DNA from 4 places in the Thalassospira sp. SM2505 genome. Region 4 is predicted to be linked to each of the others. Evidence: predicted binding sites of a transcription regulator. Region 4 holds the regulator's gene; each other region holds the start of a gene.

Region 1 (7,569 bases), 1.0 Mb from region 4:
GTGATGGTTTTCCGCACGCCATGCGTGGAAGCTTGCGGGCAGTTTTTTGATATCAAGATCATGGCTGTCCTTGATCCCCGGTCCGGTCAGTTTCATGGCCGGGGCGTTGGAAATCTCATCAACCATCAGGATCAGGGTTGCCGATTGATCAGGATATTCAGCATTGCCAACCGAAAGGTGGGTGATGAAGGAAAGATCATCATCAATGCGGGCGACTGCGAAATCGGCCTTGGCTACGTCATCGCTGATCGGGCAACCGCAATGGAATTTCAGATGATCCGTTGCGGCCTTGGTCACGCAGGTTGGCGATAACCATATGGTGGTGTCCATATCGGCCATGGCAAGAAGGGTGGCGGTGGTGGTTGCATTCAGGCCATCGGGTGTCGCCACCGAAACGGGCACATCATAGATGCGCCCCGGACGGGACAGGGCATCTAGCAGAACACGAAAAACCGCATTGGAATCAAATGCGGCATGGTCAAAGCCCGGCAGCAGCTCGCTTGTCTGGGATTGCAGGGTCATTCGTCTTCTCCGCGGACAAGGGTAAAGAAATCAACTTTGGTGGCCGCGACCTTGCGCGCATGTTCGTGTTTGGCATTGGCCTGTGCGGCGGCAAGATCATCAATGAAATCGCAGGCCGATCCATCGCGCAGCATGATTGCATCAAACAGGGCGGCATATTGTGCCTGCAACCGGTCGCGGCCTTTGACATAGGAATGGCCGACAGTGCCGTCAGACAGGGTCACGGCACAGCGCGTGACAGTCATTTCACCCAGATTGAAGCGCTGTCCGGCACCGCCAGCACGACCGCGTACCATGACCATGCCGATTTGTGGTTCGCGCAAATGGGACCATTTCACGTCGCTATAGGTATCAGCCCATTTTGTTTCCAGCACCGTACGCGGCGTGCGGGCAAGAACCGACATCCAGCGCTGCCTTGCGGCAGTCACACCATCAACGGCCTTTGTCTGGGGGGGATTCAATGGATTGTGATCCTGGCCGGGCCCAGCGGTCTGGGCAGTTTGCGCCGTCATCTGTCTGATCCTTTTTCAAGCATGTCGACAAATTTAAAATTTGTCTAGACGTCTATACATATTCACGTTATAAGACGATTTATCGACTTTGGCAAAGGTCTTGCGGTGAAAGTTTTGTGAATGGGAAATGAGATGGATTGGGAGCCGGGGCTATCTATCTGGAAGCAAATTGAAAAACAGCTTCTTGCCGATATCGCGGAAGGTGTGTTTTCACCGGGGGACAAGATGCCGACCGAGATGGAACTTGTCCGTCGTTTCGGAGTGAATCGCCATACAGTGCGCCGGGCAATGGCGGCACTTGTCGATACCAATGTGGTCCGCGTTGAACAGGGGCGTGGTGCCTTCGTTCAGGAACAAATTCTTGATTATCCGTTGGGATCAAAAACCCGTTTCTCGCAAATTGTCTCGGGGCGTCATCGCCTGCCCGACAAACGACTGATCTCTTCAGAAGTCCTGAAGGCCAGTGTCACGGTCGCGCAGTTTCTTGATGTCAAACCGGGCACGCGCGTGATCGAGCTGTTTTCGGTATCGGAGGCCGATGGTGTGCCGCTTGCGGTGGCGACAAGCTACCTTCCGGCGGCGCGCTTTGACGGGATTGTCGAAATATTCGCCCAGACCAAATCCCTGACCGAGGCCCTGAAACGGTTCGGGATTGATGATTACAGCCGCAAGACGACCCGCATTTCTGCAACCTTGCCATCATCGCGTGTGGCAAGCCTGCTAAAACAGGCCAAGAACCGACCGGTTATCTCGACCGAAAGTGTCGATATCGATTCAGCCGGGGTGCCGATTGAATATGGTGTGACGGCCTTTTCGAGTGATCGCGTGCAATTGATTGTCGAATAATCGAGCCTTTCAGTCCCCGCCCGCAAGGTGCGGAAAATAAAAGTGAGTTAACTAACTATCTCCGGGGTACTAGATTCAGCGACCGTCGATAATACATATACGCGTCAATATTCCCGACCGGGACGGGCTTTATAGACCGGGAAGCTGAGCTTGAATTTGATGGCGCAGGCCCGCAGCATGAACGCACAGAAAAATGCGATGAAGGCAACGGGGCCGCGTGGCAAATCAAGAAGGGCTGTGCCCACGACATAGATGCTCGCGCCCAGAAGTGCGCAGCTGATATAGATTTCCGGACGCAAGATCAGCGGGATTTCGTTACAGACCACGTCGCGAACCATGCCGCCAAAGGTCGCGGAAATCATACCCAGAATGATCGCGACAAGTGGCGAAACCCCAAGGTTAAGCCCGATTGCTGCACCGGTGACACCAAACATGGCAAGACCCAGCGCATCAAGCCAGATCAGGGCGACATAACGTCGTTCAACAAGATGTGCAGTGAAATAGGTAAACACCGCAGCCCCGATGCATGTCACCACCCAGGCCGGATCGCGGATCCAGAAAACCGGCGTTGCCCCGGTAATCACATCGCGTACCGTACCGCCCCCGATCCCTGTAAATGTCGCAATCAGAATGAAACCGACAACATCCATCTGACGTCGGGATGCTTCCAGCGCGCCGGTAATTGCAAAAACCGCAACCCCCGCCAATTCAAGCCAATAGATAATCTGGGTAATGGTCATGACGTCCTGTCTAGCTTGTCTGTTGCGGAAGCGGGCGTTTGGTCGGTGTGCGCAACTTGGCAGCAACCACGTCTTCAAGCTGGTTGCGCAGCCATCGATGCGACGGATCATGCTGATAGCGTTGATGCCAGCACATATAGATCGGCAGATCAATCGTACCGGCCCGAAGTGTTGATAAAGGAACTTGGCTGCGGGCAAAGTCGCGCAGGGCATGTTGCTTTAGCAGGCTTGGCAATGTTGCGATCATCTGACTGCCCCGCAGAAATTCGGCAATGGCCGTGAAATTCGGCACCCGCAATACGATGTTACGATCAATCCCCTGATTTTCAAGAAGATCATCGAATTCAAGTGTGCGGTTATTGCCATATCTGACGGTGATATGGCGCGCTGACAAATAGTCATCCTGACTGGTCGGGGCTTCGCGCATGTCAGGGTCATAAAAGACCATATAATGGTCGGTCAGAAGCCGTTTCTGAACAATATCGACACCTTCGGGCGGGCGCGGCGAAATCAGAAGATCACAGCGGTTTTCGCGCAACAAGGCGGGGCCCGGCAAAAGCGACGGCACCACGGTCATGCGAATGTCGGCAAGCTGGCCTTGCAAGCGTGAAAACAGGCTTGGCAGTAAAAGATCTCGCTGCAGATCATTTGCGGCAATCGTCAAAGTCATCTCGGCTGCTTCGGGATCGAAATCCGCCCCGCTGGCAAAGGCCTGCATCTGATCAAGAAGAAAGCGTGCCTGTTCGGCCAGGCTTTGGGCATGGGCCGTTGCAACAATTCCGCGCCCGGATTTGGTGAAAAGCGGGTCACGCATGATCCGGCGCAGCTTGGTCAGATTGTGACTGACTGCTGACTGGGTGACGCCAAGCCGCTCGGCGGCGGCTGTTACCGATCCTTCTTCAAGGACGGCAAGAAACAGTCGCAAAGCATGACCGTCCAGTTCCAAATGATCGAAATTACTCATGAGTTAGATGATAAATCATGCATTTATTTTATGCAATCGGCTGCGCAGGATGATCACAAGACCGGCAAGAACCGGTTTGTTCATTTTGCGGAGGAAGATCTATGGAATTCTATCAGCGTGACAGAACGCTTCAGCCAGCGGGCTATACCCCGATTTACAAGACATCGGTAGCGCGGTCCCCGCGTCAGGCAATGTTGTCATTGCAGGGGTCCCTGTCGGAAACCACTGGCCCGGTGTTCGGTCAGAATGAATTGGGGCCGCTTGATAACGATCTGATCCGCAATTATGCCAAGGATGGTGATCCGATTGGCGAGCGTATTATTGTGCATGGGCGTGTTCTTGATGAAAACAACCGCCCGGTTCCCCATACGCTGGTGGAATTCTGGCAGGCAAATGCCGGTGGCCGTTATCGCCACAAGAAGGATACCTATCTTGCCCCGATTGATCCGAATTTCGGCGGATGTGGTCGCGCGCTAACCGACGAGAACGGCTATTATTTCTTCCGCACCATCAAGCCGGGCCCTTACCCCTGGCGCAACTACGTCAATAGCTGGCGTCCGGCCCATATCCATTTCTCGGTCTTTGGGTCCGGCTTTGCGCAGCGTCTGATCACCCAGATGTATTTCGAAGGTGATCCGCTGATCAAGGAATGCCCGATTGTCCATGTTATCCCGGATGAAGATGCGATCAACCGTCTGATCGCGCCGATTGATCTGAACGGATCAATACCGCTCGATACCATTGCCTACAAATTTGACATCGTTCTGCGTGGTCGCCGTTCGACCCTGTTTGAAAACCGTCTGGAAGGGAACTGATCCATGGTGCAGTCACTTGATTATCTCAAAGAAACCGCATCCCAGACGGCGGGGCCCTATGTTCATATCGGACTGATCCCCAAACAGGCCGGCTTTGATATTTTTGAAAACAACTTCACCAATATCATGGCCGATGAAAACACCCGGGGTGAACGGATCATCATCGAAGGCAGGGTGATTGACGGAACAGGCACGCCGCTTCGCGATGCGCTTCTGGAAATCTGGCAAGCCAATTCAGACGGGCGCTATAACCATGAACTTGACCGTCAGAAGCAAGGCCAGATCGACGAGCGTTTCCGTGGCTGGGGCCGTGCAGGGACCGATTTCGATACCGCTGTCTATCGGTTTGAAACCATCAAGCCCGGCGTGGTATCGGGGCGCAATGGTCTGGATATGGCCCCGCATATCAATTTCTGGATTGTCGCACGTGGCATCAATATCGGGTTGAACACCCGGATGTATTTTGCCGATGAGCAGGAAGCGAATGCCACTGATCCGGTCCTGAACCTGATTGAGCAAACCGAACGACGCAAAACCCTGATTGCCAACCGTGATGATAGCGGTCCTGTGCCGGTCTATCGGTTCGACATTGTTTTACAGGGTGAAAACGAAACCGTGTTTTTCGATGTCTGACGGGCGTTTAAACCGGCATTCTGGCTGATTTTAAGGAATGGCAGTCATGCTCAATGGCTGCCATTTTTTGTTGGAACTTCTTCTTCAAAACCGTCTCTGCAATTCTTATATTCCCAACATTGCTGACGTGGTGGGTCAACCCGTCGCACCGAGGGCCGACAGACAACAAAAACGGACCCCGGTTTTGGAGAGTGAGAGGATCAGCCTTGGCTAAGGTCTTTGAGGTCGGAATCCGTGTGCAAGTTGCACTGGCAACCGCGCTTTTGGTTGTTGGTTTGGCGGCGCTGATGAGCTTTGTCATCAGCAAGCGCTCTGGGGCGGATTTGCAAAACCAGATTGGCATCGGGGTTTCTGATATTGCGCTTCAGATGGCTGACGAGCTTGACCGTACGATGTGGACACACCGTGGCGAGGTTTCTGTTCTCAGCACATTACGCGTATTGCGCGAGATGCAGGACGTCCGCGAAATCAGTTCTATTATCAACCGGTTACGCCATGAAATTCCTATATTTACCTGGATCGGTGTGCTGGATCGCGACGGCACGGTAGTTGCCGCGACGAATGATCTGCTGGTTGGGGCCAATATCGCCCAGCGCCCGGTTTTCCAATATGGCAAAAATGGTCAGTTCATCGGCGATGTTCACGATGCCAAACTGCTTGCCGAAAAATTCCCGCTTTATAATGGCGAACCGATCCAGTTCGTTGATATCGCCGTCCCACTTGTCAATGACAGTGGCGAATTCACCGGTGTTCTTGCCACCCATCTGAGCTGGGAATGGGCCGATGCCGTCCGCAAGTCCCTGTTTAGCGGACAGGGCATTCATCAGAATGTCGATATCTTTGTGATCTCGCAGGATGGGACGGTGCTTTTGGGGGGTGATGGCAATCTGGTTGGTTCCAAGCTTTCCCTGGATGCGTTGAGTGAAGCACAGAGTAAGCATATTGGTTGGAAAATAAGCACTTGGTCTGACGGGAAAGAATATCTGACCGGTTATGCCCCGGCAGACGGGCATCTCGATTACAAAGGGCTGAGCTGGTCCATTCTTGTTCGACAGCATGTCGAGGACGCTTTGGCGCCAGTCTATGACTTGCGCCGCGATATCCTGTTGTGGGGATTGCTTCTGGCTTTGGTCTTTAGCGCCATTGCATGGTGGGCTGCGGGATTTCTGGTCGGGCCTATTGGCAAGATGGTCGATGGCATCGAAGCCATGAAGCGTGGCGAAATCAGCAATCTTCCCGATGTGCGCGGGGCACGGGAAATCAACATTCTGTCAAAAAACCTGCAGGCACTATTGACCAAGCTGACCGAAAAAGATGCCGCACTTGGTGAAATGAAACGTATCGCACACCATGACAAACTGACCGGTCTGGGCAACCGGTTGGCACTTGATGTCTATTTTGAGCATGCAGTTGCGCGTGCGGACCGCAAGGGGGCCGAGATCGCGGTTCTGATGCTTGATCTTGATGACTTCAAGCCGATCAATGACCGGTTTGGTCACGCCGCAGGCGATGATGTCCTGCGCGAGGTCGCAAAACGCCTGCGCCGTTGTGTGCGCGGTGGTGATCTGGTGGCACGGCTGGGCGGTGACGAGATGGTGCTGGTTTGCCATATCGACCAGAATGGCAAGGAGGAAGCCGCCATACTGGCCGAGCGCATCCTTCATGAAATTCTGATGCCGTTCATTACCGGTGGGAACCGTGTTTCGATCAGTATGAGCATCGGTATTGCACTATATCCCAATGACAACCGCGAACCTGAGCAGCTTCTGGAACATGCCGATGCGGCACTCTATGCCGCCAAGGCGCGGGGCAAGAACGGATACATCGTGTTTTCCGATATCGAAGACCTGACAGACAATTCGTCGTCCTGCGCATAATCGAGTGACTGTTTGGTCTAAAGGTCGCGGGTGGTTGCGGCCAACGCAACTAGAACAGGTTTCTTGACTTTGGTTCAGGGCGTCGTAATAAGCATTTCATGACAGTTTCATCAGAAAAAGATCTCGACCATCTGCGTCGGATCGGCCGAATTTGCGCGCGCGCCCGCGACGTGATGGGGGCCGCCGTTGTTCCCGGTATTACAACCGCGGAACTTGATCATATCGGTCGTAAAATCCTTGAAGATGCGGGCGCTGTTTCCGCACCTGAGGCCGAATACAAGTTTCCGGGTGCGACCTGTATCAGTGTGAACGAAGCCGTGGCACACGGCATTCCCGGTGATCAGGTTCTGGCTGATGGCGATCTGGTTAATATCGACGTATCGGCGTCGCTTGACGGATATTTTTCCGATACCGGTGCCAGCTTCATTTGCGGCACGCCAAAGCCTGAAATCGTCAAGCTGTGTGAAGATGGCAAAAAAGCAATGTGGGCGGGCATCAAGGTCGTACGCGACAAGGCCCCGATCCGCGAAATCGGTCTTAAGATCGAAAGCTTTGCCCGCAAGGGCGGCTATACCCTGATTCGTAACCTTGCCAGCCATGGCATTGGCAAATCCCTGCATGAACATCCCCATACCATTCCGACCTGGGATGATCCCAAGG
Region 2 (7,569 bases), 2.2 Mb from region 4:
AAAAAGCCGCCCCTGTTGACCAAGGGCGGCTTTTTCATGTGTTGAACAAGAAGTCCGGAAACTAGCGTTTCTTTTTCTTCTTGGCATAAGGGTTATCACTGCTGCGCAGATAGATACGGATCGGAACGCCCGGCATGTCGAAATCTTCGCGCAAGCCATTGATCAGGTAACGCGTATAGCTTTCGGGCAGTTCAGCCGCCTTGGAGCAGTTGATAAAGAAGCTTGGCGGACGCGATTTCGCCTGGGTCATATAGCGCAGGCGAATACGACGCCCCGAAATGACCGGCGGCAGATGCCGTTCGGTGGTTGCTTCCAGCCAGCGGTTAAGCTGTGAAGTCGGGATACGGCGGCTCCAGATATCGTGAAGATCAAGCACGGTTGGCATCAGGCTGTCGGTGCCGCGCCCGGTCAATGCCGAGAATGCCAGAACCGGAATACCCTTGGCCTGTGCAAAAGACGTATCCAGCTTGTCACGCAGGGCCTGCATCACTTCTGCCTTGTCGCGGACAGCATCCCACTTGTTGACCGCAATGATCAGGGCACGGCCTTCTTCAAGTACCATACGGGCAATCGTCAGGTCCTGCTTGTCCAGGGTATTGGTCGCATCAAGCATCAGAACAACGACCTGTGCATACCGGATGACGCGCAGGGTATCGGCAACCGAAAGCCGTTCGACACGGTCATCGATCTTTTTCTTGCGGCGCATACCCGCTGTATCGACCAGACGGATCGGACGACCTTCATAGGACCAGTCAACCGCAATCGAATCACGGGTCAGGCCCGCCTGCGGGCCGGTCATCACACGATTTTCACCCAGAAGCTGGTTGAGAAGTGTGGATTTTCCTGCGTTCGGGCGACCAACGATTGCCAGCTGAATTTTCGAATTATCGCGCGATCCTTCGACGATCAGTTCACCATCTTCGTCTTCGTCATCTTCGTCAAATTCGATTTCAAAGGACGGGAAGACCTCGCCCTCGTCATCGGCAAAGCCGTCTTCGTCAATCAGATCGTCGCTATCGTCATCTTCCAGACCAGCCGCCTCGGCCGCCGCTTCGCGGGCATGCTGTTTGGCGACACGTTCGCGGTCTTTCCATTCTTTCCAATGGGGTTCGAGCAAATCATACAGAAGCTCGATGCCAAGACCATGTTCGGCTGAAATTGGTGCGACATCGCCAAGACCAAGGCCATAGGCCTCGTAAAGCCCCGGATCCTGATCCTTGCCTTCGTGTTTGTTGGCAATGACATAGACCGGTTTGTGGCGCTTGCGCAGCCAGTCGGCAAAATGGTTATCAAGCGGGGTCAGGCCTGCACGGGCGTCGATCAGGAACAGCGCAACATCGCATTCCTCGAACGCCTTCTCGCTTTGCTGGCGCATCATGCCTTCGACCGAATCATCGAATGCTTCTTCCAGACCGGCGGTATCGATAATGTCGAACGACATATCGCCCAGACGCGCCTTTCCATAGCGGCGATCACGGGTCACGCCAGGCTGGTCGTCCACCAAAGCCAGCTTTTTGCCGACCAGACGGTTAAACAGGGTCGACTTCCCGACATTGGGGCGACCGATAATGGCAACTTTAAGCGACATCTGACTTTCAGACTCTCGTTATAAAAGGCGTTATGCGCCGACGGCTTTCACTGCCCTCGGCGCATCGCAAATCCTGCAAGGAAACCTTGCGAAAAACTCTATGTTCGAACTGACTGATCAGCGATATGCGATTAGATCGGCATCCGCAGTCAGGAAGTAAAGGCTGTCACCCGCAACCGATGGCGGCAATGTGATCGGCCCGGATACCTCATCCTTGCCGAGAATGTCACCGCTATAAGGGGAAACAGTCATCACTTCGCCCTGCTCGTTACCTACGATCAACCTGTCACCGACCAGTACCGGACCTGTCCAGACAATCGGCTCTTCCTGGTCTTCGGGATCGACAAAACGTGGCAGAACCGTCACCCATTTAACCTGTCCGGTCTTCCGACGCAAGGCAATCAGATCATTTGTGTTGGTTAGCAGGTATACGTAATCGCCGGCCACCCATGGCGACTGGATGCCACCGGCCTCCAGTTCCCAGACCCGATAGCCGGTACGAAGGTCAATCGCAACGGTCAGACCGGAGTTACTTGTCGCAATCACAAGATCATCATCAATGACCGGAAGGCCGCGAATATCGGCAATTGCCGACACCGCATCGGTACGTCCTGCACCGGCCAGTGCATCCGACCAGATCACCTGACCGTTTTCAACACGAAGGGCATAAATCTCGCCTGTCGAATAGGCCGAAATCACCACACCCTGATCAACCGCCGGGCTTGCACCACCGATAAAGGATGCGCCTTCGGCTGCACCACGATGGTTCCAAAGCGTTTCACCGGTCATCGCATTGAGCGCGATGGTCTGGTTATCAATGGTAATGGCAAAGACACGACCACCGCGCACTGTCGGCGCCGAACGCATCGGTGCACTGACCTGACTGCGCCACAGAACCTTGGCGCTTGGTGCATCAATGGCAACGATTTCAGCAAAGCCGGTGGTGGCATAGATGATCCCGCGCTCATAGGCCAGACCACCGCCAAGAAGCGTGCTGTCCTCTTCGTCTTCGGGCGCCAGTTCGAGTGACCAGATTCTTTTGCCGTTATTGGCAGCAAAGGCACGAACTTCGGCACTGGCATCAATGGTAAAGATCACACCGCGCGCAATGATCGCCTGATTAAGCAAAAGGTTGTCATCCATTGACCCCTCGCCGATATCAATCGACCAGTCCTGCTTGAGAACATCATTATCCAGACCTACATGATGCAGGGCATGGCTCGGATAGCCGCCATTCTGCGGCCAGTCGACCATCGGTTCGGGTTCCGGAAGGATCACACGCTGGTCAGACAGTTCGACATCGGGTTGAACCGTGCTTTGCAGGGCAAGAACCGAAATGCGTTCACCCGGCAATGGCGGTTCTTCTTCGCCACCAAGCCAACCCGAACACCCGGCCAAAAGGCCTGTCATTCCCATTACGCACAGAACTGACTTAATACCGCGTGTGGTCAAAACCGTTTCCCCTGATTCAAGCTGTCGTCACGGTGGCCGGGTTTGTTCCCGGCCATCCTGTCTGGACCTTGTTAGGCACCAACGGCCTTGAGAAGTTCACTTGCGCGTGCGCGCATGCCTGACGGTGCTTCATTGTCATCGGCAATTTCCGTCAGAAGCGGTTTGGCTGCATCAACTTCACCCGAGGCAACATGCAGCAAGGCAATCATTTCACGCGCTGAATAGTACCAGGCGTTTTCCGGAACCGCGATCGGTTGAAGACGCGTGATCAGGTCCTTGGCATTGGTTTCATTTGCGCTGTTCATCGCAATTTGAACCACGGCAAGATCACGGTAAACGTCATCAATTTCGGAGTTGCCAGCAATCGCTTCAAGTTCGGTTACTGCGGACGGAACGGCACCGGCACGCAGGTAAACTGCGGCTTTCTGGAAATGACCAAGGGCAACAAAACCGGCATTTCCGTCGGCAATAATCGCATCAAGCGCCTCGAGCGCGGCATCCTGTTTGTCGTCACCTGCATTTGCCAGTTCGACAGCATTGGCAAGGCGGGTGCCATTTTCGATGCTGGTGGTGTGTTCATAAGTTTTCCAGCCTTCACGACCAGCAACCCCCAACACAATCACAGCAGCAGTGCCGATGACATATTTCCCGTATTTGCGCCACAGTTCTTCTGTGCGTTCGCGCTTCAGGTCTTCTTCGACTTCCTGGAAAATATCAACCACGAAAACGGCTCCAATCCGGTCACAATAAAGCGGGCAACCTGCCCGCTTATCTGAATTAATTCTGGCAAGGATTTAACGCGCCAGCACGTACAGGGTCAAGTCTGCTCGAAGCCAAACCCCGCAATCGGCCAATTATTTTGCCCGATTGCGGCTATATGGCCGGTATGAAGCAGCTATCTGGCCTGTATCTGGCCAGTGCAAAGCTTGTTTCCGTACTTTTTCATCCAGCAGTTAAGTCCGCATTTTGGGCAAAATCGGGGCAAATTTACCGATGCAGGGAAAGAATTGCCTGTTCCCGCGGACCGATCAGGCGGATTTAAACCGGTTTGAAAGATTTTCCACACATCATCAGCACCATAAAATGATCAGCGAAAAGCTCCAAAACGACTGAAAACAAACCTAACCCTGCCCATATGACAAGAACAGGGTCAGATGACGACAAATCCGGCACGGGGCTTGCTTTGTTAACAGTCAAGGGAACAGATTTCACAATGCTATCGGTCAAAATTGCCCGGTAGATGGACGGAGACACCATGGAACGTCGTCAGAAAGTGTATAGCCGGCATGATGCCAAGCGTGTCATTCGACAACGTATTCTGGCCGGGCTGTTTGCAACATTGTTGGGAACCGGCGTTTCTGGCTGCAGCACCACAATGTCTGACATTGCCGGAACCAGCATCTTTACAGGCGGGGAATGGTATCTGGCCTTTGACGTTGTCAGTATCATCAATACCGACAAAACCCTGATTGACCATGTGGTGTCGCTTTCGACCGGTCAGGATTGCTCAACCATTCGCAAGCTTGACGGCAAATCCTATTGCAAAAAGGATCCGGTCCCCGAAACCCCGCTTTATTGCTATCGTACGCTGGCAGCCGTCAATTGCTATCGCACGCCTGACCCCTATAATACCGGGGCACAAACCGTTGACTGGCCGCCGACGAGATCACGCAGCCTTTAACAGCCAATCACCTGATTTTTCTGGGATATTCAAACCGGTCACACGCGCTGTGAACCGGTTCATGCCCATTGAAACTTGAGACGAAAGTCAATCCGCGCTACCGTGTCATATGGCTGTCATGTTCTGCTTTCAGGTCAGGGCAACCAGACGATCACATTGTCGGAGAATGACATGGGAACACTGTTCGATTTGGCAAAATATCGCAAAGCCAAAAGCTTTGTACATTTTGACCGGTCCGAACTGATGCGGCTCATGAATACCTATTCCCGCCAGGTTGCAAGTGGTGCCTGGCGCGACTACGCGATTGACCATCTTGACGGTATGGCAATGTTTTCGATTTTCCGTTCCACGCATGAAACACCGCTTTTCACCGTGATCAAGCTGGGCAGCGAACACAAGAATGCCGGACAATATCTGGCACTTCATAGTGGCGAGCGGATCAAGCAAAGTTCTGATATCACCAACGTTCTCGAGGCCATCGAAAAGCGCGCGCGTAAAGTCGTCCCGCTGTTTAAAAACAATTCCTGATTACAAAAAAAGCGGACAAAAAAGTGCGTCTCCCTGTTTCGACTGCCATCAGGCTCGCAACAATTGCGGCCCTGATCAGCTCAGCCTTCTTGCTGGCCCTTACACCTACCCCCGCCCAAGCCAGCAAAATGAGCCGCGAATATCAGACCGGCTATTACGCCTATCAGTCCGGGGACTTCAGCGAAGCCAGACAGCAGTGGGAAATCGCAGCCCTGAATGATGACCCTTATGCACAATATGCGCTGGGACTTTTGAACTATCGCGGAGACATGGGACGCCCCGATTATCCGGAAGCCGTCAAATGGTTTCAAAAGGCCGCGCGCGCCAATCACAGCGGTGCGATCTATTATATCGGGCTTTTGTATTACAACGGGCACGGCGTGAATTATGACCAGTTCCGCGCCACTGAATATTTCAAGCGCGCCCTGCAAGCTGATCCCGGAAACGGGGATGCTGCCTTTCTGACTGGCACGCAATATTTCCACGGGCGCGGTGTGCGTCAGAACTTTGTTGAAGCGGCCCACTATTTCGAACTTGGCGCAAAGGCCGACAATCACGCCGCCCAGTTCATGTATGGCGCCCTGCTTGAACGCGGCTGGGGACAGGAAGAAAACCAGGCAGAAGCGTATTACTGGCTAAGGCGCGCCACACTTGGCCCGATCACCTTGCCACCGGGCCTGAACCTTGAAACCCCGATGGACCCGATGGCCGCGGTCTCTGCACTTGAAGCCCGCCTGCGTCCTGAGGAAATCACGCGCATCGACAAACGTCTTCAGACCGAAGGATTCATTCCAAATTAAAAGGCCGCATCATGCGGCCTTAAAACTTCTATCCCGTGCCTGTCTGTCTGGCAGTATCACGCCTAATGATGGGTCTCGATGATTGTGCCGGTCTTGACCACTTCGGTAATCGTCACACCAAGATTTTCGTCCACCACCACCAGCTCGCCACGTGCAACCAGCCGGTTATTGACATAGATATCAACGGGTTCCCCAACCCGGCGGTCAAGTTCAAGAACCGCACCACGGGTCAGACGCATCAATTGCGCGACCTGAATCTGGCTTTTGCCAATCACCGTCGAAACGCGCACCGGCACGTCATAGGCCGCACCAATTTCTGATGCACCATGCCGCTTGGAAAACGGGTCTTTATCGTCAACAGCCATGATTTAGCGCCATCCGGTCAGGTCGAAGGAATCGGGAACCTTGAATTATAAAGGTTAGCTTTGAAAAAAGTGTTAGCAAGCCCAATCTCTTAAAAATTGTCAGATCGCCAAAATGTATCGACACAATTTCACTGTAGTTTTTTGTATTATAATCCCCTACACAAGTGCCCATTCGCGATTTTCATGTTCGCCATGATGTGATCCAACCTGACGCCAGGATGTTAAATGACATATGACCGCCAATGGGTGGCTGACGCCATCAGCAAGATCGAAGCTGATTTCAACCGGTCGGCAGACACCCACCTGATCCGCCTTGATCTGCCGAAACTTGACGGGATTGGCTTGTATCTTAAAGATGAGTCGACCCATCCTTCTGGCAGTCTCAAGCACCGTCTGGCGCGCTCGCTGTTTCTCTATGGCCTATGCAACGGCTGGATCACCAAGGACACGCCGGTTATCGAGGCATCAAGCGGATCAACCGCCGTGTCAGAGGCCTATTTCGCACGCCTGCTTGGCCTGCGTTTTATCGCCGTCATGCCGAAATCGACCTCGCAACAGAAAATCGACCAGATCGCATTTTATGGCGGTGAAAGCCATCTGGTAGATCACAGCGGTCAGATCTATGAAGAATCCCAACGCCTGGCGCGCGAACTTGACGGCCATTACATGGACCAGTTCACCTATGCCGAGCGCGCAACCGACTGGCGCGGCAATAACAACATTGCCGAAAGCATCTTTGATCAGCTTAAACGTGAACCCCATCCGGTTCCGCGCTGGGTTGTCGTCGGTGCGGGCACGGGCGGCACATCATCGACCATCGGTCGCTATGTCCGTTATGGCCGGACATTGGGGCAAGGCTGCGAGCTTTGCGTGGCGGATCCGGAAAACTCGGTCTTTTATGATGCCTATGAAACCGGCGACTGTTCGGTGACCGGCACCAAGGGATCGCGCGTCGAGGGCATTGGCCGTCCCCGTGTCGAGCCAAGCTTCAACCCGACCGTTGTCGATCGTATGTATCGCATTCCCGATGCCGCAAGCTTTGCCGCCCTGCATTATCTTGAACGTCATCTTGGCCGTCGCTGCGGCGGGTCAACCGGCACCAACCTCATTGCCACCCTGTCGCTGATCACGGAAATGAAAAAGGCCGAGCAAACC
Region 3 (7,569 bases), 2.1 Mb from region 4:
GCTGTGTCCGGCCGATCTTGATCAGGACATGCTGACATCCACCGATCTGTTCCATTACGGAACCCTTTGCATGATCGATGATGATCCGCGTGCCGCCACCCTTGAAGCCATCCGCATTGCGCGTGAAAACGGTGCGATCATTTCGTGTGATCCGAACCTTCGCCTGCCATTGTGGCCGAGCGAGCAAAAGGCGCGCGAAATCCTGCGTCTTGCCATCAGTCAGGCTGATGTCGTCAAGATGTCGGACGAGGAAATCATCTTTGTGTCGGGCAAGGAAGACCTTGAAGACGGCATCAAGGACCTTTGGTGTGATCAGTGGCGTGCCCTGATTGTGACCTATGGCCCTAAGGGATCGCGCTTTATTACCCCGAAATTTGATGGCTTTGTGCCGTCCTTTGAAGTGACGGCGGTTGATGCCACCGGGGCTGGCGACGGCTGCACGGCGGGTTTCCTGTCGCGGTTGCTTAAGGACCCGGAACTTCTGAACTCGGAAGAAAAACTGATCTCGGCATGCCGTTTTGCCAATGCGGTGGGGGCGATCACCGCAACCAAGCGCGGTGCGATTAATGCGCTTCCGACCGAAAAGGAAGTCGAAGACTTTCTTTCAGCGCGTTGAGACGCTAGGAATAGGGATGTCGTGGTGACAGCATAATCTTGCCACGACATTCTGCAAACTGTCCCACACATGGTTTGAACAAGATGCTAGTCTGCGTGATCGCGACGGCACTGTTTTGGTGTGTAACGAGTTGAACAAGCCCGAGGGTGGTGATGTCCGCTGATAAACTGACTGCAAGCTGGGAAGAACTGGATCAACTGGGTGCTGAGGTTTCCGGGAAACTGAACCTGCGCCGCGCATTTGCTGATGATCCGGCACGGTTTGAACGCTATGGCGCGGCCCTGAATGACCTGTTTGTCGACTATTCCAAAAACCTGATCACCGATGACGTGATGGCCGCCCTTGGCCGGTTGGCAAAGGCGGCCAATGTTGAAGAATGGCGCGACCGGATGTTTGCCGGTGACAAGATCAATGTCACCGAAAACCGCGCAGTCCTGCACACCGCCCTTCGTAATCTGGATGGCGGCGCGATTGAGGTTGACGGCGAAGACGTCATGCCAGCCGTCAAGGAAGTGCTGGCAAGGCTTAAGGCATTTGCGGCACGCGTGCATTCCGGCGCATGGAAAGGCCATACCGGCAAGAAAATCACCGATGTCGTCAATATCGGGATTGGTGGTTCCGATCTTGGCCCGGTGATGGTCAACGAGGCCCTGCGCCCGTTCCATATTGATGGCATTCGCTGCCACTTCGTTTCGAACGTTGATGGCGCGCACATTGTTGATACGCTCAAAGACCTGAACGCGGAAACCACACTTTTCATCATTGCGTCGAAGACCTTCACGACGGACGAGACGCTCACCAATGCCTATTCGGCCCGTGACTGGCTGATCAAGGCACTTGGTGATGAAAGTGCCGTTGCCAAGCATTTCGTCGCGGTTTCAACCGCCCTTGATAAGGTTGCGGCATTTGGCATTGATACCGACAATGCGTTTGGCTTCTGGGATTGGGTCGGCGGGCGCTACAGCCTGTGGTCGGCGATTGGTTTGCCGATCATTCTCGCGGTCGGCTATGACAAGTTCGAAGAACTGCTGCGCGGTGCGCAGTCGATGGATAACCATTTCAAAACCGCACCGGTTGAAACCAACATTCCGATGATCCTTGCCTTGATCGGGGTGTGGTATCGCAATGTTCTGGGCGCATCCAGCCAGGCAATCCTGCCCTATGATCAGCATCTTTCTCGCCTGCCAGCCTATTTGCAGCAGGCGGATATGGAAAGTAACGGCAAGTCGGTGACCCGTGATGGCAAGGCGATTGCCTATGAAACCGGGCCGATCATCTGGGGTGAACCAGGTACGAACGGGCAGCATGCATTCTATCAACTGATCCATCAGGGCACCGAACTGATCCCGGTTGATTTCATTGTTGCGGCCAATGCGCTGCATCCGCTGACCAACCATCACGACAAGCTGGTATCGAACTGCCTTGCGCAGGCCGAGGCGCTTATGCGTGGCAAGACCGAGGATGAAGTGCGTGCCGAGCTTGCCGGTAGCGATCTTTCACCCGCCGAGATTGATGTTCTAGCCCCGCAAAAGGTCTTTGCCGGGAACAAGCCGAGCACCATGATCCTCTATAAACAGCTTGATCCGTTCACCCTTGGACGACTGGTTGCGATGTATGAACATAAAATCTTTGTTCAGGGCATCATCTGGAACGTCAATTCCTATGACCAGTGGGGGGTTGAGCTTGGCAAACAGCTTGCCAAGGAACTGCTTCCGATGGTCGAGGGCAGGGAAGACGCCGGATCGCGGGATGCATCGACCGCAGGCCTGATTAAACGGCTGCATGGTCTGCGCGGCTAGGCTCTAGTCTTCATTGACGGGAATGAGACGCAAACGATAAGCACCAGAAGGGCGGTTTTGGCCATGGCTGACACCGCCCTTGTTATATTCAAGAAGGCCTTCGGCACAAAGCTGTTCGGCAACCTGATGAACACGTGGCATCAGATCACGCCAATAGCTTCCAAATGTCATGGCAACTTCAGACGGACAGAAGGTACTTTCCGCACCGCGTTCGGTTGCCAGACTGACAAGTCGCTGGCGCAAGATGGCATAGGTCGGAAGATCTTCGTCAGTTTGATCAAGCATCATGACAGGCTGCATTGTTTGTCCCGAGATGTGGGTATATTCCGGTTCTGTCGGCAGCGATCAGAGCAATAGCGCACCTCGTCCCAGCAATCCTTCCATTTGCGCCGCCATGAAAACGGACGGCTACAGGTGACACAGATTTTCTCGGGCAGATGTGATTTTCCGTGAAATTTGCCATTGGCGTTACGCGGCATGATTTTTCACCCGATATCGCAAGATCAGCCGATCAGGGTTTCGATCATGGCATGTGCGGCGGACTGGCCGCTGCGCCATGCTGCTTCGACCCGTGCGCCAAGGCACCAGTCGCCCGCTGCAATGACGCGCCCATTCATACCGTTCAGATGGCTTGATCCCAACGGTGTTTCGGTGCGTGCATAGCGCCAGCGATGGGCCTGAACACTGTGCAGATCAGGCAGTTTCACCCCGCTGACGTCACGAAGGGCGCCAAGAAGCTTTTCGATTACACGTTCCTGGTCATCTTCAAGGTGATCACGCGACCAATGTGGTGAGGCATGCAAAACCCAGGGATCAGGACAGCGACGATGGAACAGATGATCCGACTGTTTGCTGCGGGCGGCCCAGCTGATCGCGGGGGACGGATGAAGCATTGCGTCAAAAGCGGTGGGAAGTGGCGTTTCAAACGCCGCCATCACCGCCCAGCATGGTGCCATGACAACATCACCAATCGGATAATAGCGTTGTGACAATGGTTGCAACAATTGGGCGGTTTGCGGGGCAGGGGCGGTAACGATCACGCCGTCAAACGGACCGAATTTCCCATCCAGATCATCATGAAGGGCAAAGCTGCGTGTGTTGAGCTGTTCGATCCGGGTGATCTGGTGCTGTTTGAGAATTTCAAAGGGTTCGACCAGCGGGCCGATCAGCTTGTTCATCTGCGGTGCGCCCTGATACCAGTGATCAAGGGCAAGGTTGCCAAGCTGCTGCGGGCTGGTTTCCTGTCCATGATGAAGGTTCGGTTTCCAGTTTTGTGCAGCGTTGAATGATTTTGCCTGTTCAAGATAGGCCGCAAAACCGGGATGGCGGGCCGTGACATATTGTGCGCCATGATTGAAATGACCGAACTCGGTCCGGCGTGATGCCAGCCGTCCACCAAGGCCCCGGCTTTTTTCAAACACCGTCACGTTCATACCGGTTTTGTGCAGCGTGCTGGCAGCCTTGAGCCCGGCCATGCCTGCACCGATGATGGCGATCCTGATCGAAGTCATGTGGCGATCCCGAAAAGTTGGTTCTGCGACAATTCAAAGGCTTGTCTTCTGATACGGATCGAAAACGCGTTTGGAGCAGTCTGTGCCACAAGATATTTATGAAACTGTCACCGCCTGGTCATTAAACGGTTACAACAAATCAGCAGGTTGTCAGCTTTGACGAACCATTTACCAAGGGGGGAATTATGCGTTCATCACTGTTGGCAACTGCTGCCGTTTCCGTGCTTCTGAGTGCCTGTGCCGGTACCGCTGAAAACCATTCAATGATGGCAAATACGGTTGCCAATGCAGGTGCGCATCCATTGACAATCGTGCCGATGGGTGAATATCGCACCGGTATGCTTGATGAAAGCGCGGCTGAAATTCCGGCATTTGACCCGGTGTCAAAGCGCATCTTTGTGGTGAATGGTGCCGACAAAACCGTTGATATCCTTGATATGTCAAACCCCGACAAGCTTGTGAAGCTTGGAGCGTTGGAGCTTGCAACCTGGGGCAAGGCCGCCAACAGTGTGGCGGTTAAAAACGGTGTTGTGGCCGTTGCCGTTGAAAACACCGACAAGCAGGCCCCAGGGCAGGCCGTGTTTTTTGACTCTGATGGCAATTTCATCTCGGCTGTGACCGTCGGCGCGCTTCCCGACATGATCAAGTTTTCACCGGACGGGAAATATGTTCTTGTCGCCAACGAGGGTGAACCGAACGACGCTTTCACCAATGATCCGGAAGGCAGCGTTTCCATCATCCCGATCGCGGGTGGTGTCGAAGGTCTTTCGGATGCGGATGTTCGGACGGTTGATTTCAAATTCCTCAATGACGGCGAACTGCCCTATGGCATGCGCATGTCCAACCCGGGAACCTCAAGCGTCGCGCAGGATGTCGAGCCGGAATATATAGCCGTGACCAACGACAGCAAGACCGCCTATGTTTCGCTTCAGGAAAACAATGCGGTTGCGATCATCGATATCGAAACGGCAACGGTCACCCGTGTTGCCGGTCTTGGTTTCAAGGATCATTCGGTTCATGCCTTTGATGCCAGCGACAAGGACGGCAAGATCAATATTCGCACCTGGCCGGTAATGGGCATGTATATGCCTGATACCATTGATGCGATTGAAATCGGAGGCAAGGAATGGGTCCTGATCGCCAACGAGGGTGATTCACGTGACTATGACGGTTACAGCGAAGAAACCCGTGTCGGCAAACTAACCCTTGATCCGGTCAGGTTCCCGACGGCAAGCACCCTGCAGAAAGACGAAAATCTTGGTCGCCTGAAAACGACGACTGCACAGGGTGATATTGATGGCGACGGTGATGTCGATGTTATCTACAGCTATGGCGCACGGTCATTCTCGGTTCTGAATGCAGATGGCGAGATGGTCTTTGACAGCGGTGATGCGTTTGAACAGCTGCTGGCATCGAAATATGCCAATGTCTTTAACGCGTCGGACACCGAAAATTACAGCCGTGACAACCGTTCCGATGACAAGGGCCCCGAGCCCGAAGGCATCGCCGCAGGTTACGTCAACGGCACGCCATACGCGTTTATCGGTCTGGAACGTCAGGGCGGCTTCATGGTCTATGACCTGACCAATCCGGCCAACCCGCAATTTGTCACCTATCACAGTGATCGTCGTTTCTCGGGCAGCCCGGAGGCTGATACCGCAGGTGAACTTGCCCCTGAAGGCATGCAATTCATCGATGCCAAGGACAGCCCGACTGGCAATGCGATGCTGGTTGTTGCATCTGAAGTTTCGGGCAGTACCAAGGTCTATGATCTGAAATAAATGCCGATCGCAGCGACTGGATTGACATTGGAGAAGCCGGGTTTTGCCCGGCTTTTTCTTTTATGACCAAGTCATGGTAAAATGTTTCAATCCGAAGGCAATATGGACTAAACTCCGCGCACGGTCAGGAACATGATCGACTGATAAATAGGGGAGTTCGGGACTCTGACTACGCGACGTGAACCTCATATTCTGGTTGTCGATGATGATCAGGAAATCCAGAAGCTTTTGAAGAAATTCCTGCTGCAGCACGGTTTTCGCATCACGACCGTTTCGGACGGTAATGAAATGCATCGTGCCTTGCGCGACTGGAAGATCGATCTTGTCATTCTTGATATCATGCTTCCGGGCGAGGACGGATTTGCGCTATGCCGCGATGTAAGGCGGACATCCAAAGTCCCGATTGTCATGTTGACTGCAGTTGGCGAGGATACCGACCGTATCCTTGGGCTTGAACTGGGGGCGGATGATTATCTGACCAAACCGTTCAATCCGCGTGAATTGCTCGCACGTATTCGTGCGGTTTTCAGGCGGTTTGAAACCGGTGCAGTGGGGCCGACCGACAATGAAGTTGCCCCGACCAAGAAGATCATTTTTGGCGAATGGACGCTTGATATCGGATCACGTGAATTGCGTGATGCCGACAATGTCGCGGTACATCTTTCGACCGGTGAGTTTTCGCTGCTTCTGGCTTTGGTCAAAAACAACAAGCGCGCTTTGTCGCGTGAGCAACTGGTTGATATCGTCCGGGGTCAAAGTTCGCTTCCATTTGATCGCAGCATCGATATCCAGATCAGCCGCCTGCGCCGCAAGATCGAAAAGGATGCCAAGAACCCCAAGCTGATCAAAACCGTTCGGGGCATCGGTTATCAGTTCTGCGCTGACACCCAGATGCTTTAGGGCAGCGTAATGGCGGACATGTTCGCAGAGTTCAGCAATTATCTCAGGCGCTACAAGCCCCGCACATTGGGCGGCCGCATCTTTTTGCTGATGATGCTGGGCGGTGTGATCATCGCAGCCTTGAGTGCGCTGGCATCCTATTACGTTATTGAACGCGATGAACGGATCGGGCGGGCCTATACATTGGGCTTTACCATTCGCGAACTGGTCCGTATTGCCGATAATCCGGAATTCGAACCCAATATCGTCGATATCGCTGCGCGCGACGGGATGGCATTGCGTATTTTGCCTGCCGACGATATCGGAACGCTTTTGCTGTTTTCGCGACCAGCACAGCATATTGCCATGCCCGTGCGCCTTGCCAATACCGGATGGCCGACATCGGTAAAGGTCCATCTCATGCGTGGGCGGCTAAGCTCCGAGCAAAGGGCAACCATCGAGGCAACCGAAAACCCCAGCCTGTTCTTTGCCGAACTGTCGCGTGAAATTGCCCGTCTTGGCCTTGTCGCCCAGATCGAGATCATGATGCCAACAGGGAAGCGTATTCTGGTCAGTCATGATGAATTATGGGCCAACTATTCATCGCCATCGCTTGTGTTTTTGATGTTCCTGTTGGGGGTTGTTGCGGTTCTGGCGGTTTTTGCAGCCCTTGCCGATCTGTTGGCAGGACCGTTCAAAAACCTGACTGCCGCAATCATTGCCCATGGTGACGAGGTCGATGGTCCACCTGTCGAGGAACGCGGTCCGACCGAAGCCCGATCCATGGCAGCCGCCTATAATGATCTGCGCGAACGTATTTCGCGCATGCTGGGCGACCGGACCCGCATGCTGGCCGCCATTTCCCATGACTTGCGAACACCAAGCACGCGGTTGCGATTACGGGCCGAGTTCATCGAAAATGATGAATTGCGCGAGACCGTTTTGCGTGACCTTGACGAGATGGACGGGCTTTTGAACGATGC
Region 4 (7,569 bases):
TCGCGTGCGATTGGTGAAACCATGATTGTTGTGATGGCAGCCGGTCTTGCCGCGAACATGACTGTGAACCCGCTTCAGGCTGTGACCACTGTGACTGTCCAGATTGTCACGCTTCTGGTCGGTGACCAGGAATTTGACAGTGCAAAAACCCTCTCGGCCTTTGCGTTGGGGCTGGTTCTTTTCCTTGTCACCTTGGGCCTGAACGTATTTGCCCTTAAGGTAGTTCAGAAGTATCGCGAGAAATATGACTGATATGGCATCCCTCATGGAAGACAGAGCCGCTGCAAAGGTGATTTCGGATAAAATGCACAAGCCCGTTGACTGGGATAGTCCGAAGATCGCGCGGAACATCAAAAAGCGTTACGCAGCTGAACGCCGTTTCAAGATTTATGGACTAAGCGCAATCGGTATTGCGCTTCTGGCCCTGTTCGTTCTGGGGTTCTCTATTGGCTCGAAGGGCTATAGTGCGTTCTTCCAGACCTATGTTCAGCTTGAAATTCATTTCGATCCGGCTGAAATCGATCCGCAAGGTACCGGCGATCCCGCAGTGATCGGCAAGGCCAACTTCGATGGTCTGATCAAACAGGCATTGCGTGACCGCTTCCCGGAAGTCACCAGCCGTCGCGACAAGCGCGACCTGTATGACGTCGTTTCGGGTGGCGCATCCTATGATCTGCGTGAACGGGTTCTGGCAAATCCGAACCTGATTGGTCAGACGCGCAAGGTCTGGCTGATTTCGGGCGATGATTTCGACATGCTCAACAAAGGTTATATTGATGCCGATGTTGATGAAGGCAGCCGTCGCCTGAATGACAAGGAAATCAGCTGGTACAACACACTGGTTTCATCCGGTGCTGTTGAAAAGCAGTTCCATGCCCGCTTCTTTACCAGCGGGGATTCCCGTGAACCGGAACTTGCCGGTATCTGGGGGGCTGCGGTCGGTTCGTTCTATACGTTGCTTGTCACGCTTGCCCTGTCGTTCCCGATCGGGGTTCTTGCAGCGGTTTATCTTGAAGAATTCGCACCGAAAAACCGCTTCACGACAATTGTCGAGGTCAATATCAACAACCTTGCAGCTGTTCCGTCGATCGTGTTCGGTCTGCTGGGGCTTGAGGTTTATCTTAACGTCATGCATCTGCCGCGTTCGGCACCGGTTGTTGGTGGTCTGACGCTGGCCCTGATGACCTTGCCAACGATCATCATTGCATCGCGTGCGGCGATCAAGGCGGTTCCGCCATCGATCCGTCAGGCGGCCCTTGGTCTTGGTGCATCACCGGTTCAGACCGTTACCCACCATGTCCTGCCGCTGGCAATGCCCGGCATCCTGACCGGTACCATCATTGGTATGGCACAGGCACTTGGTGAAACGGCACCGCTTCTGATGATTGGTATGGTGGCGTTTATCGTCGACATTCCGGGTGGTGCACTTGATCCGGCGACGGTTCTGCCGGTCCAGATCTATCTGTGGGCAGACAGCCCGGAACGTGCCTTTGTCGAGAAAACCTCGGCTGCGATTATGGTTTTGCTGGCCTTCCTGATCCTGATGAATGGATTGGCTGTGTATCTGCGCAAAAAATTTGAACGGAAGTGGTAAAATGGCTGCTGTATCCCAGAGCGCAATGACGGCAGAGCCGTCGGTCTCAAGCCCGAAAATGACGGCACGTGACCTTAATCTTTTCTATAGCGATAACCAGGCCCTGTTTGACGTCAATCTTGATATCGTTGAACGCCAGGTCACCGCGCTGATCGGTCCGTCGGGCTGTGGCAAGTCAACCTTCCTGCGGTGCATGAACCGCATGAATGACACCATTGATGGTGTCACCATCAATGGTGAAGTGACCCTTGATGGTCGTGACATCTATGACAAGCGCATCGACGTTGTTCAGCTGCGTGCACGTATCGGGATGGTGTTCCAGAAGCCGAACCCGTTCCCGAAATCGATCTATGACAACGTGGCTTATGGACCGCGTATCCATGGTCTGGTCAATTCGCGTGACGAACTTGACGAAATCGTCATGACCTCGCTTGAACGTGCGGGTCTGCTCAAGGAAGTCAAGGATCGTCTGCAGTCACCGGCAACCGGCCTTTCCGGTGGTCAGCAGCAACGCCTTTGCATCGCGCGTGCGGTTGCGGTCAGCCCGGAAGTCATCCTGATGGATGAGCCGTGCTCGGCACTTGATCCGATTGCTACGGCAAAGGTCGAAGAGCTGATTGACGAGCTGCGTTCGAACTACACCATCGTGATCGTGACACACTCCATGCAGCAGGCTGCACGTGTATCGCAGCGGACCGCATTCTTCCACCTTGGCAAGCTGGTCGAGGTTGGTGAAACAGATCAGATATTCACCAACCCGAAAGACGAACGCACCAAGGGTTACATTACCGGTCGCTTCGGTTAAGCAGCGACACGAGGAGCACGCATAAATGGCTGACGACAAAACACATATCGTAAGTTCGTTCGACGAGGAACTGACCCGTCTGAACAACATCATCTCGCAGATGGGCGGGCTTGCAGAAAGTCAGCTGATCTCTGCGATCCGTTCGATTGTCAAACGGGATTCCGAACTGGCTGAAAAAGTCATTCTGTCGGATCACCGTATCGATATTCTCGAACAGGAAGTTCAGGATTTCGCCGTGCGTCTTCTGGCCTTGCGCCAGCCGATGGCAGATGACCTGCGTCAGGTCGTGACCGCACTCAAGCTGTCAAACGATCTGGAGCGTATCGGTGATCTGGCGAAAAACATCGCCAAACGCGCGCAGGTTCTTAACCAGATTCCGCCGATCCGTCCGGTTCAGGTGATCCCGAACATGGGCAAGCTGGCGCAGGAAATCATCAAGGACGTTCTGGACGCCTATATCGAAGGCGATGCCGAAAAGGCCGAGCGTGTCTGGGCCCGCGATCAGGAAGTCGACGATATGTACAATTCGCTGTTCCGCGAATTGCTGACCTACATGATGGAAGATCCGCGCAACATCACGGCATCGACCCACATGCTTTTCATCGCCAAGAACATCGAACGTATTGGCGATCATGCAACCAATATCGCCGAGACGATCTATTACCGGATCAAAGGCGAAGACCTGCCGGCAATTGACCGGCCAAAAAATGATGCAGCGAACTTTGCTGTCGTCGAACCGAATGAGTGACACTGGAGCATAGGAAGATGGACCCAACGGTTCTTATCGTCGAGGACGAAGCTGCAATCGTAACCATGTTGCGCTACAACCTCGAACGTGAGGGGATGCAGGTAGTCGAAGCCGGTGACGGTGACGAAGCGTTGAAAATCCTTGCGGAAACGCATGTCGATCTTGTCCTTCTGGACTGGATGTTGCCGGTGATGTCGGGGATTGAAGTCTGCCGCCAGATCCGTCGCAAGCCCGAAAGCCGCGATTTGCCGGTCATCATGGTGACCGCACGTGGCGAAGAAGGCGATCGTATCCGTGGTCTTGATACCGGTGCTGACGACTATGTCACCAAGCCGTTCGCAATTGGCGAGTTGCTTGCCCGTATTCGTGCGCTGCTGCGTCGGTCCGGTCCGGCGCAACCACAAGGGCAGTTGGTCTATTCCGATATCGAAATGGATCTCGCAGCACACCGTGTCAGCCGCAACGGCAAGGCCATCCATCTTGGCCCGACCGAGTTCCGTCTTCTGCGCTATTTCCTTGAGCATCCGGGGCGTGTGTTCTCCCGCGAGCAGCTTTTGAATGCTGTTTGGGGACCGAATATTTATGTTGAAACCCGCACGGTTGACGTTCATATCCGTCGTCTGCGCAAGGCGCTCAATGATGTCAAAGGCACCCGCGATATCATTCGTACGGTTCGTGCCGCCGGTTATGCGCTGGATTCAGAAACCGCAGCCTGATCTCTGATCTCAGCAAAGATCATCTATCCGGTTTCAGAAAAAACAAAACCCCCGTTGCCAATGGCAGCGGGGGTTTTGCCTTTAATGATCGTTTTCGGGCTTTGTCTTGCGTACCCGACCTGAACTTGTCGAGGTTGTTTTCTTGGCCGTTGCGGACTTTACCGGTGTTTTACGCGTCGGGGTCTTCTTGGCGGCAACCCTGCGCGTTCCCGTTTTCTTTGCCGGGGGCTGTGATGCCGTTTCGGGTTTGTTTTCCGACCTGGCATCTGCTTTGGGGCTGGTTTCCGCAACTGATGCCGGTTCTGCTGCCGCGGGGGCCTCAGGAACCTTTTTCCGCTGGGTCCGTGGGGCCAGTTCGTTCATCAACAGCATGTCGGCACGGCGGAACTTGGCGATTTCGGCGTCGATATCTTCCTGTGGTACATCACAGGCCGACAAGACGTGATCCGAAAGCCGAAGGCCGGTTTCAAGTACTTCCGGGATGGCCGCATCCGCACCGCTACGTGACAGGGGGCCGATATGGGTGATGTCCTGGGCACGGGCAAAGATTTTCAGATGCGGATAATGTTGCCGCAAAAGCGCAACGGTCTTTTCAGTCGCATGCGGATTACCCATGGCAACAACGGCTATGCGGGCCTCGTCGGTGTGGGCTGCCCTGAATGTTTCCGGGCGTGATCCATCGGCAAAGAAGACAGGTAGTCCCTCGGCACGACCCCGTGAGACCTGTTGGGCGTCGCTATCAAGAACGATAAAGGGAATGTTCCGGGTTTTAAGAAGGCGCGCCAGAACGCGACCAACACGGCCGCTGCCAATCACCAGAACATGTTGATGAATTCCGTCTGTTTCATCCGAAATCGGACCAAGCTGGTCGTCTTCCTTGGGATGAAGCTTTTCTTCAATCCGGTGCCCGAGGTTAATCAAAGTCGGGGTAAGCGCCATGGAAATCGCGACCACCGGGATCAATATGGCCGCCAAATCACGCGGGATCGCACCGTTTTGCGCTGCAAGAGAGAACATCACAAAGGCAAACTCGCCACCAGCCGCCAGGCTCATGGCAACACGAAGTGCGGATCCGCGTTCAAACCGAATGGCAAGGGACAGGACAAACAGAACGGCCGTCTTGATGATCAGCAGCCCGATCAGCCACAAAATGACGCTGCCAAACTGCTCATAGACGACATTGGCATTGACCGACATGCCGACCGACATGAAAAACAGCGACAGGAACACACCGCGAAACGGCGCGATGTCGGCTTCGATCTGATGACGGAATTCCGTTTCGGCGAGCATCACGCCCGCGATAAAGGCACCAAGTGCCATTGAAAGCCCGGAAAGCTCGGTCAGGGTACTGGCGGCGAGAACGACAAACAGGGTCCCAATCGCAAACAGTTCCGGGTTCTTGAGAGACGCGATATAGCGAAAGAGGCGTGGCAACAGATACCGCCCGACAACCAGCAGCAAGGCGACAGAGCCAAAGCCTGAAAGGATACTGATCCAGGGGCTGGTTTCTGTTCCGGCATCACCGGCCGCCTGAACCATGATCAGGAACGGACCAACCGCAACATCCTGTACCAGAAGGATTGCCAGGGCTGCGCGTCCAAAACGCGTATTTAATTGCCGGTCATCAGAAAGCTGTTTGAGGATGATTGCCGTTGAGGACAAAGCCAGCGCACCTGCAATCACAAGCGATGCAGCCAGCGGCAAATCAATCAGGGCCAGCACAGCCATGATGGCTGCCATCGATACCAGAATCTGAAAAAGGCCAAGGGCAGCAAACCTGCCACCAATGACCCGCAACCGTTCGCGTGAGAGTTCAAGCCCGATCATGAAGAGCAGGAACACGACACCAAGTTCGGCAACGGTCGAAATGTCTTCGCGTTCGGTAATCAGACCCAAACCGAACGGCCCGATACAAAAGCCGCCAATCAGAAATCCGATGATCGAATTGGCGCGCAGGCGGTGCGCAATAGGCACGGCAACCACAGCCGCAGTCAGGATCAGAAACAGCTCGAACAGGACGCTGTGATGCATGGTCAGAATCAATCCGGCAAAGCAGATAAATATTTGAAAATAACGAGATTAACAGGATAACTGAAATAGCACACACAGTCCTGTGGAAATTTGCCGGTTCAATGGCAATTAACCCGTACCGGATTGATCTGCTTCAAGGCAGCAGTGACTGGTTTTCTCTAGGGCGCGCCGGGCCGGGCGAGTAAATTGTGTGACAATTGTCATGGCCAGATCACTTGCTATTCGTGATGTCAAATGCCATGTTCCGCGGGCCTGATCCGGGCCAATGTAAACGACAGTCAATAAGAGCAAACGTATCTTGGAACAGTTCATTCCCTACATTCAGATCATTGCGGGTCTTGTCCTTCTGACCGTTGGCGGTGAGTTTATCGTTCGTGGTGCGGTTGGTCTTGCCCTGTTGCTGGGCGTGTCAAAAGTGATTGTGGGGCTGACAATCGTTGCAGCCGGAACGTCCGCACCGGAATTTGTCGTGTCACTGAATGCGTCGCTTAAGGGAACGGCCGACATTGCGATGGGCAACGTGGTCGGGTCCAATATTGCCAATATATTGCTCATTCTTGGTGCGGTGGCAGTTCTCAAGCCCGTGGCGGCAAGCCGGGTAACCGTGGTCCGCGATGGCGGGGCGATGCTGCTTGGGACTGTTCTGTTTATTGGTCTTTGCATGTTTGGCGCCATTGATCGCTGGGCGGGGGCTTTGATGCTCTGCGTTCTGGTGGCGATCTGGTACTTCACCTACAAGCATGACAAGAACATGCCAAGCGATGCCAGCCAGCTGCACGAAGAAGAAGTTGACGAAGTCGGAGAGGTTCCAACTGGTTGGCTCAAACCGATCATTGCGACGGTTGTCGGTATTGTTGCCCTGATGTTCGGGGCGGAATGGCTTGTCGACGGTGGTGTGTCCGTCGCGCGTCAGTTCGGCGTTTCCGAAGCCGTGATCGGCCTGACGCTTGTTGCATTCGGAACGTCTCTGCCCGAATTTGCGGCATCGGTTGTGGCGGCATTCCGCGGGCATTCGGATGTGGCGCTTGGTAACGTGCTGGGGTCCAACCTTTTGAACCTTCTGGTGATTATTGGCGGCGTGTCTCTGATTGCGCCAATCCCGGTTCCCGAGCAAATCTTGAATTCCGATATCTGGATCATGCTGGCGGTGACGGTTGGTTTGATCGGGATTGCATATGCGTTTCGCAAGATTTCGCGCATCACCGGCGTTGCATTTGTGATTGCCTATCTGGTCTATGTCTTCCAGCTTGTCGCGGCATAGGTCACCAGTTTGAACAATATGACGGGACGATAAAGGGATCAGCACAGCCATGAGCGCACAGATGCCCAAAACGGTTTTGATTACGGGGGCGGCAAAACGGATCGGGCGTGCGCTGACGCTTGATCTTGCCAAAGACGGGTATGATGTGGCGCTGCATTGTCACCACTCGCGCAAGGATGCCGAAACCCTTGCCGATGAAATTCGTGCCCTTGGTCAACGTGCCTGTGTCATCTCTGCTGATCTTGGCCGCGAGGAAGATACCCATCGCGTTGTCCGTGAAGCACAGGCGTCACTCGGTTCGGTTGGTGTCCTGATCAATAATGCATCAACCTTTGAATATGATGACGTGCACAGTGCGACCCGTGAAAGCTGGGACCTTCATATGGAGGCCAACCTGCGTGCGCCATTTGTGCT

What was found. The regulator PhoB, encoded in region 4, activates phosphate uptake and scavenging genes when phosphate is short. The targets are predictions, from matches to a motif close to TNTCATAAAACTGTCA.
Region 1: phnF (phosphonate metabolism transcriptional regulator PhnF) is a predicted target of PhoB. The motif match lies at 1,141-1,156, and genes of this name have one in related genera.
Region 2: ACTU44_RS15860 (DUF2794 domain-containing protein) is a predicted target of PhoB. The motif match lies at 4,825-4,840, and genes of this name have one in related genera.
Region 3: ACTU44_RS14250 (choice-of-anchor I family protein) is a predicted target of PhoB. The motif match lies at 4,021-4,036, and genes of this name have one in related genera.

Annotation. Positions count from the first base shown of each region.
Region 1 covers NZ_CM142731.1:4,600,093-4,607,661, reverse strand. Annotated here, with positions in the region: gene phnH (phosphonate C-P lyase system protein PhnH) at 1-522, opposite strand, end outside; gene phnG (phosphonate C-P lyase system protein PhnG) at 519-983, opposite strand; gene phnF (phosphonate metabolism transcriptional regulator PhnF) at 1,167-1,880, shown strand; gene ACTU44_RS21505 (trimeric intracellular cation channel family protein) at 1,985-2,620, opposite strand; gene ACTU44_RS21500 (LysR family transcriptional regulator) at 2,631-3,584, opposite strand; gene pcaH (protocatechuate 3,4-dioxygenase subunit beta) at 3,686-4,399, shown strand; gene pcaG (protocatechuate 3,4-dioxygenase subunit alpha) at 4,403-5,032, shown strand; gene ACTU44_RS21485 (GGDEF domain-containing protein) at 5,239-6,909, shown strand; gene map (type I methionyl aminopeptidase) at 7,008-7,569, shown strand, end outside.
Region 2 covers NZ_CM142731.1:3,376,190-3,383,758, forward strand. Annotated here, with positions in the region: gene der (ribosome biogenesis GTPase Der) at 62-1,588, opposite strand; gene ACTU44_RS15845 (outer membrane protein assembly factor BamB family protein) at 1,706-2,998, opposite strand; gene ACTU44_RS15850 (DUF2659 family protein) at 3,112-3,762, opposite strand; gene ACTU44_RS15855 (hypothetical protein) at 4,296-4,721, shown strand; gene ACTU44_RS15860 (DUF2794 domain-containing protein) at 4,893-5,249, shown strand; gene ACTU44_RS15865 (tetratricopeptide repeat protein) at 5,273-6,049, shown strand; gene fliN (flagellar motor switch protein FliN) at 6,112-6,414, opposite strand; gene ACTU44_RS15875 (PLP-dependent cysteine synthase family protein) at 6,640-7,569, shown strand, end outside.
Region 3 covers NZ_CM142731.1:3,020,446-3,028,014, reverse strand. Annotated here, with positions in the region: gene ACTU44_RS14275 (PfkB family carbohydrate kinase) at 1-616, shown strand, start outside; gene pgi (glucose-6-phosphate isomerase) at 769-2,415, shown strand; gene ACTU44_RS14265 (DUF3253 domain-containing protein) at 2,419-2,715, opposite strand; gene ACTU44_RS14260 (DUF2256 domain-containing protein) at 2,700-2,894, opposite strand; gene ACTU44_RS14255 (NAD(P)/FAD-dependent oxidoreductase) at 2,919-3,926, opposite strand; gene ACTU44_RS14250 (choice-of-anchor I family protein) at 4,112-5,707, shown strand; gene ACTU44_RS14245 (response regulator) at 5,873-6,607, shown strand; gene ACTU44_RS14240 (sensor histidine kinase) at 6,617-7,569, shown strand, end outside.
Region 4 covers NZ_CM142731.1:955,005-962,573, forward strand. Annotated here, with positions in the region: gene pstC (phosphate ABC transporter permease subunit PstC) at 1-252, shown strand, start outside; gene pstA (phosphate ABC transporter permease PstA) at 305-1,594, shown strand; gene pstB (phosphate ABC transporter ATP-binding protein PstB) at 1,596-2,399, shown strand; gene phoU (phosphate signaling complex protein PhoU) at 2,425-3,147, shown strand; gene phoB (phosphate regulon transcriptional regulator PhoB) at 3,165-3,863, shown strand; gene ACTU44_RS04285 (cation:proton antiporter domain-containing protein) at 3,945-5,894, opposite strand; gene ACTU44_RS04290 (calcium/sodium antiporter) at 6,193-7,155, shown strand; gene ACTU44_RS04295 (SDR family oxidoreductase) at 7,205-7,569, shown strand, end outside.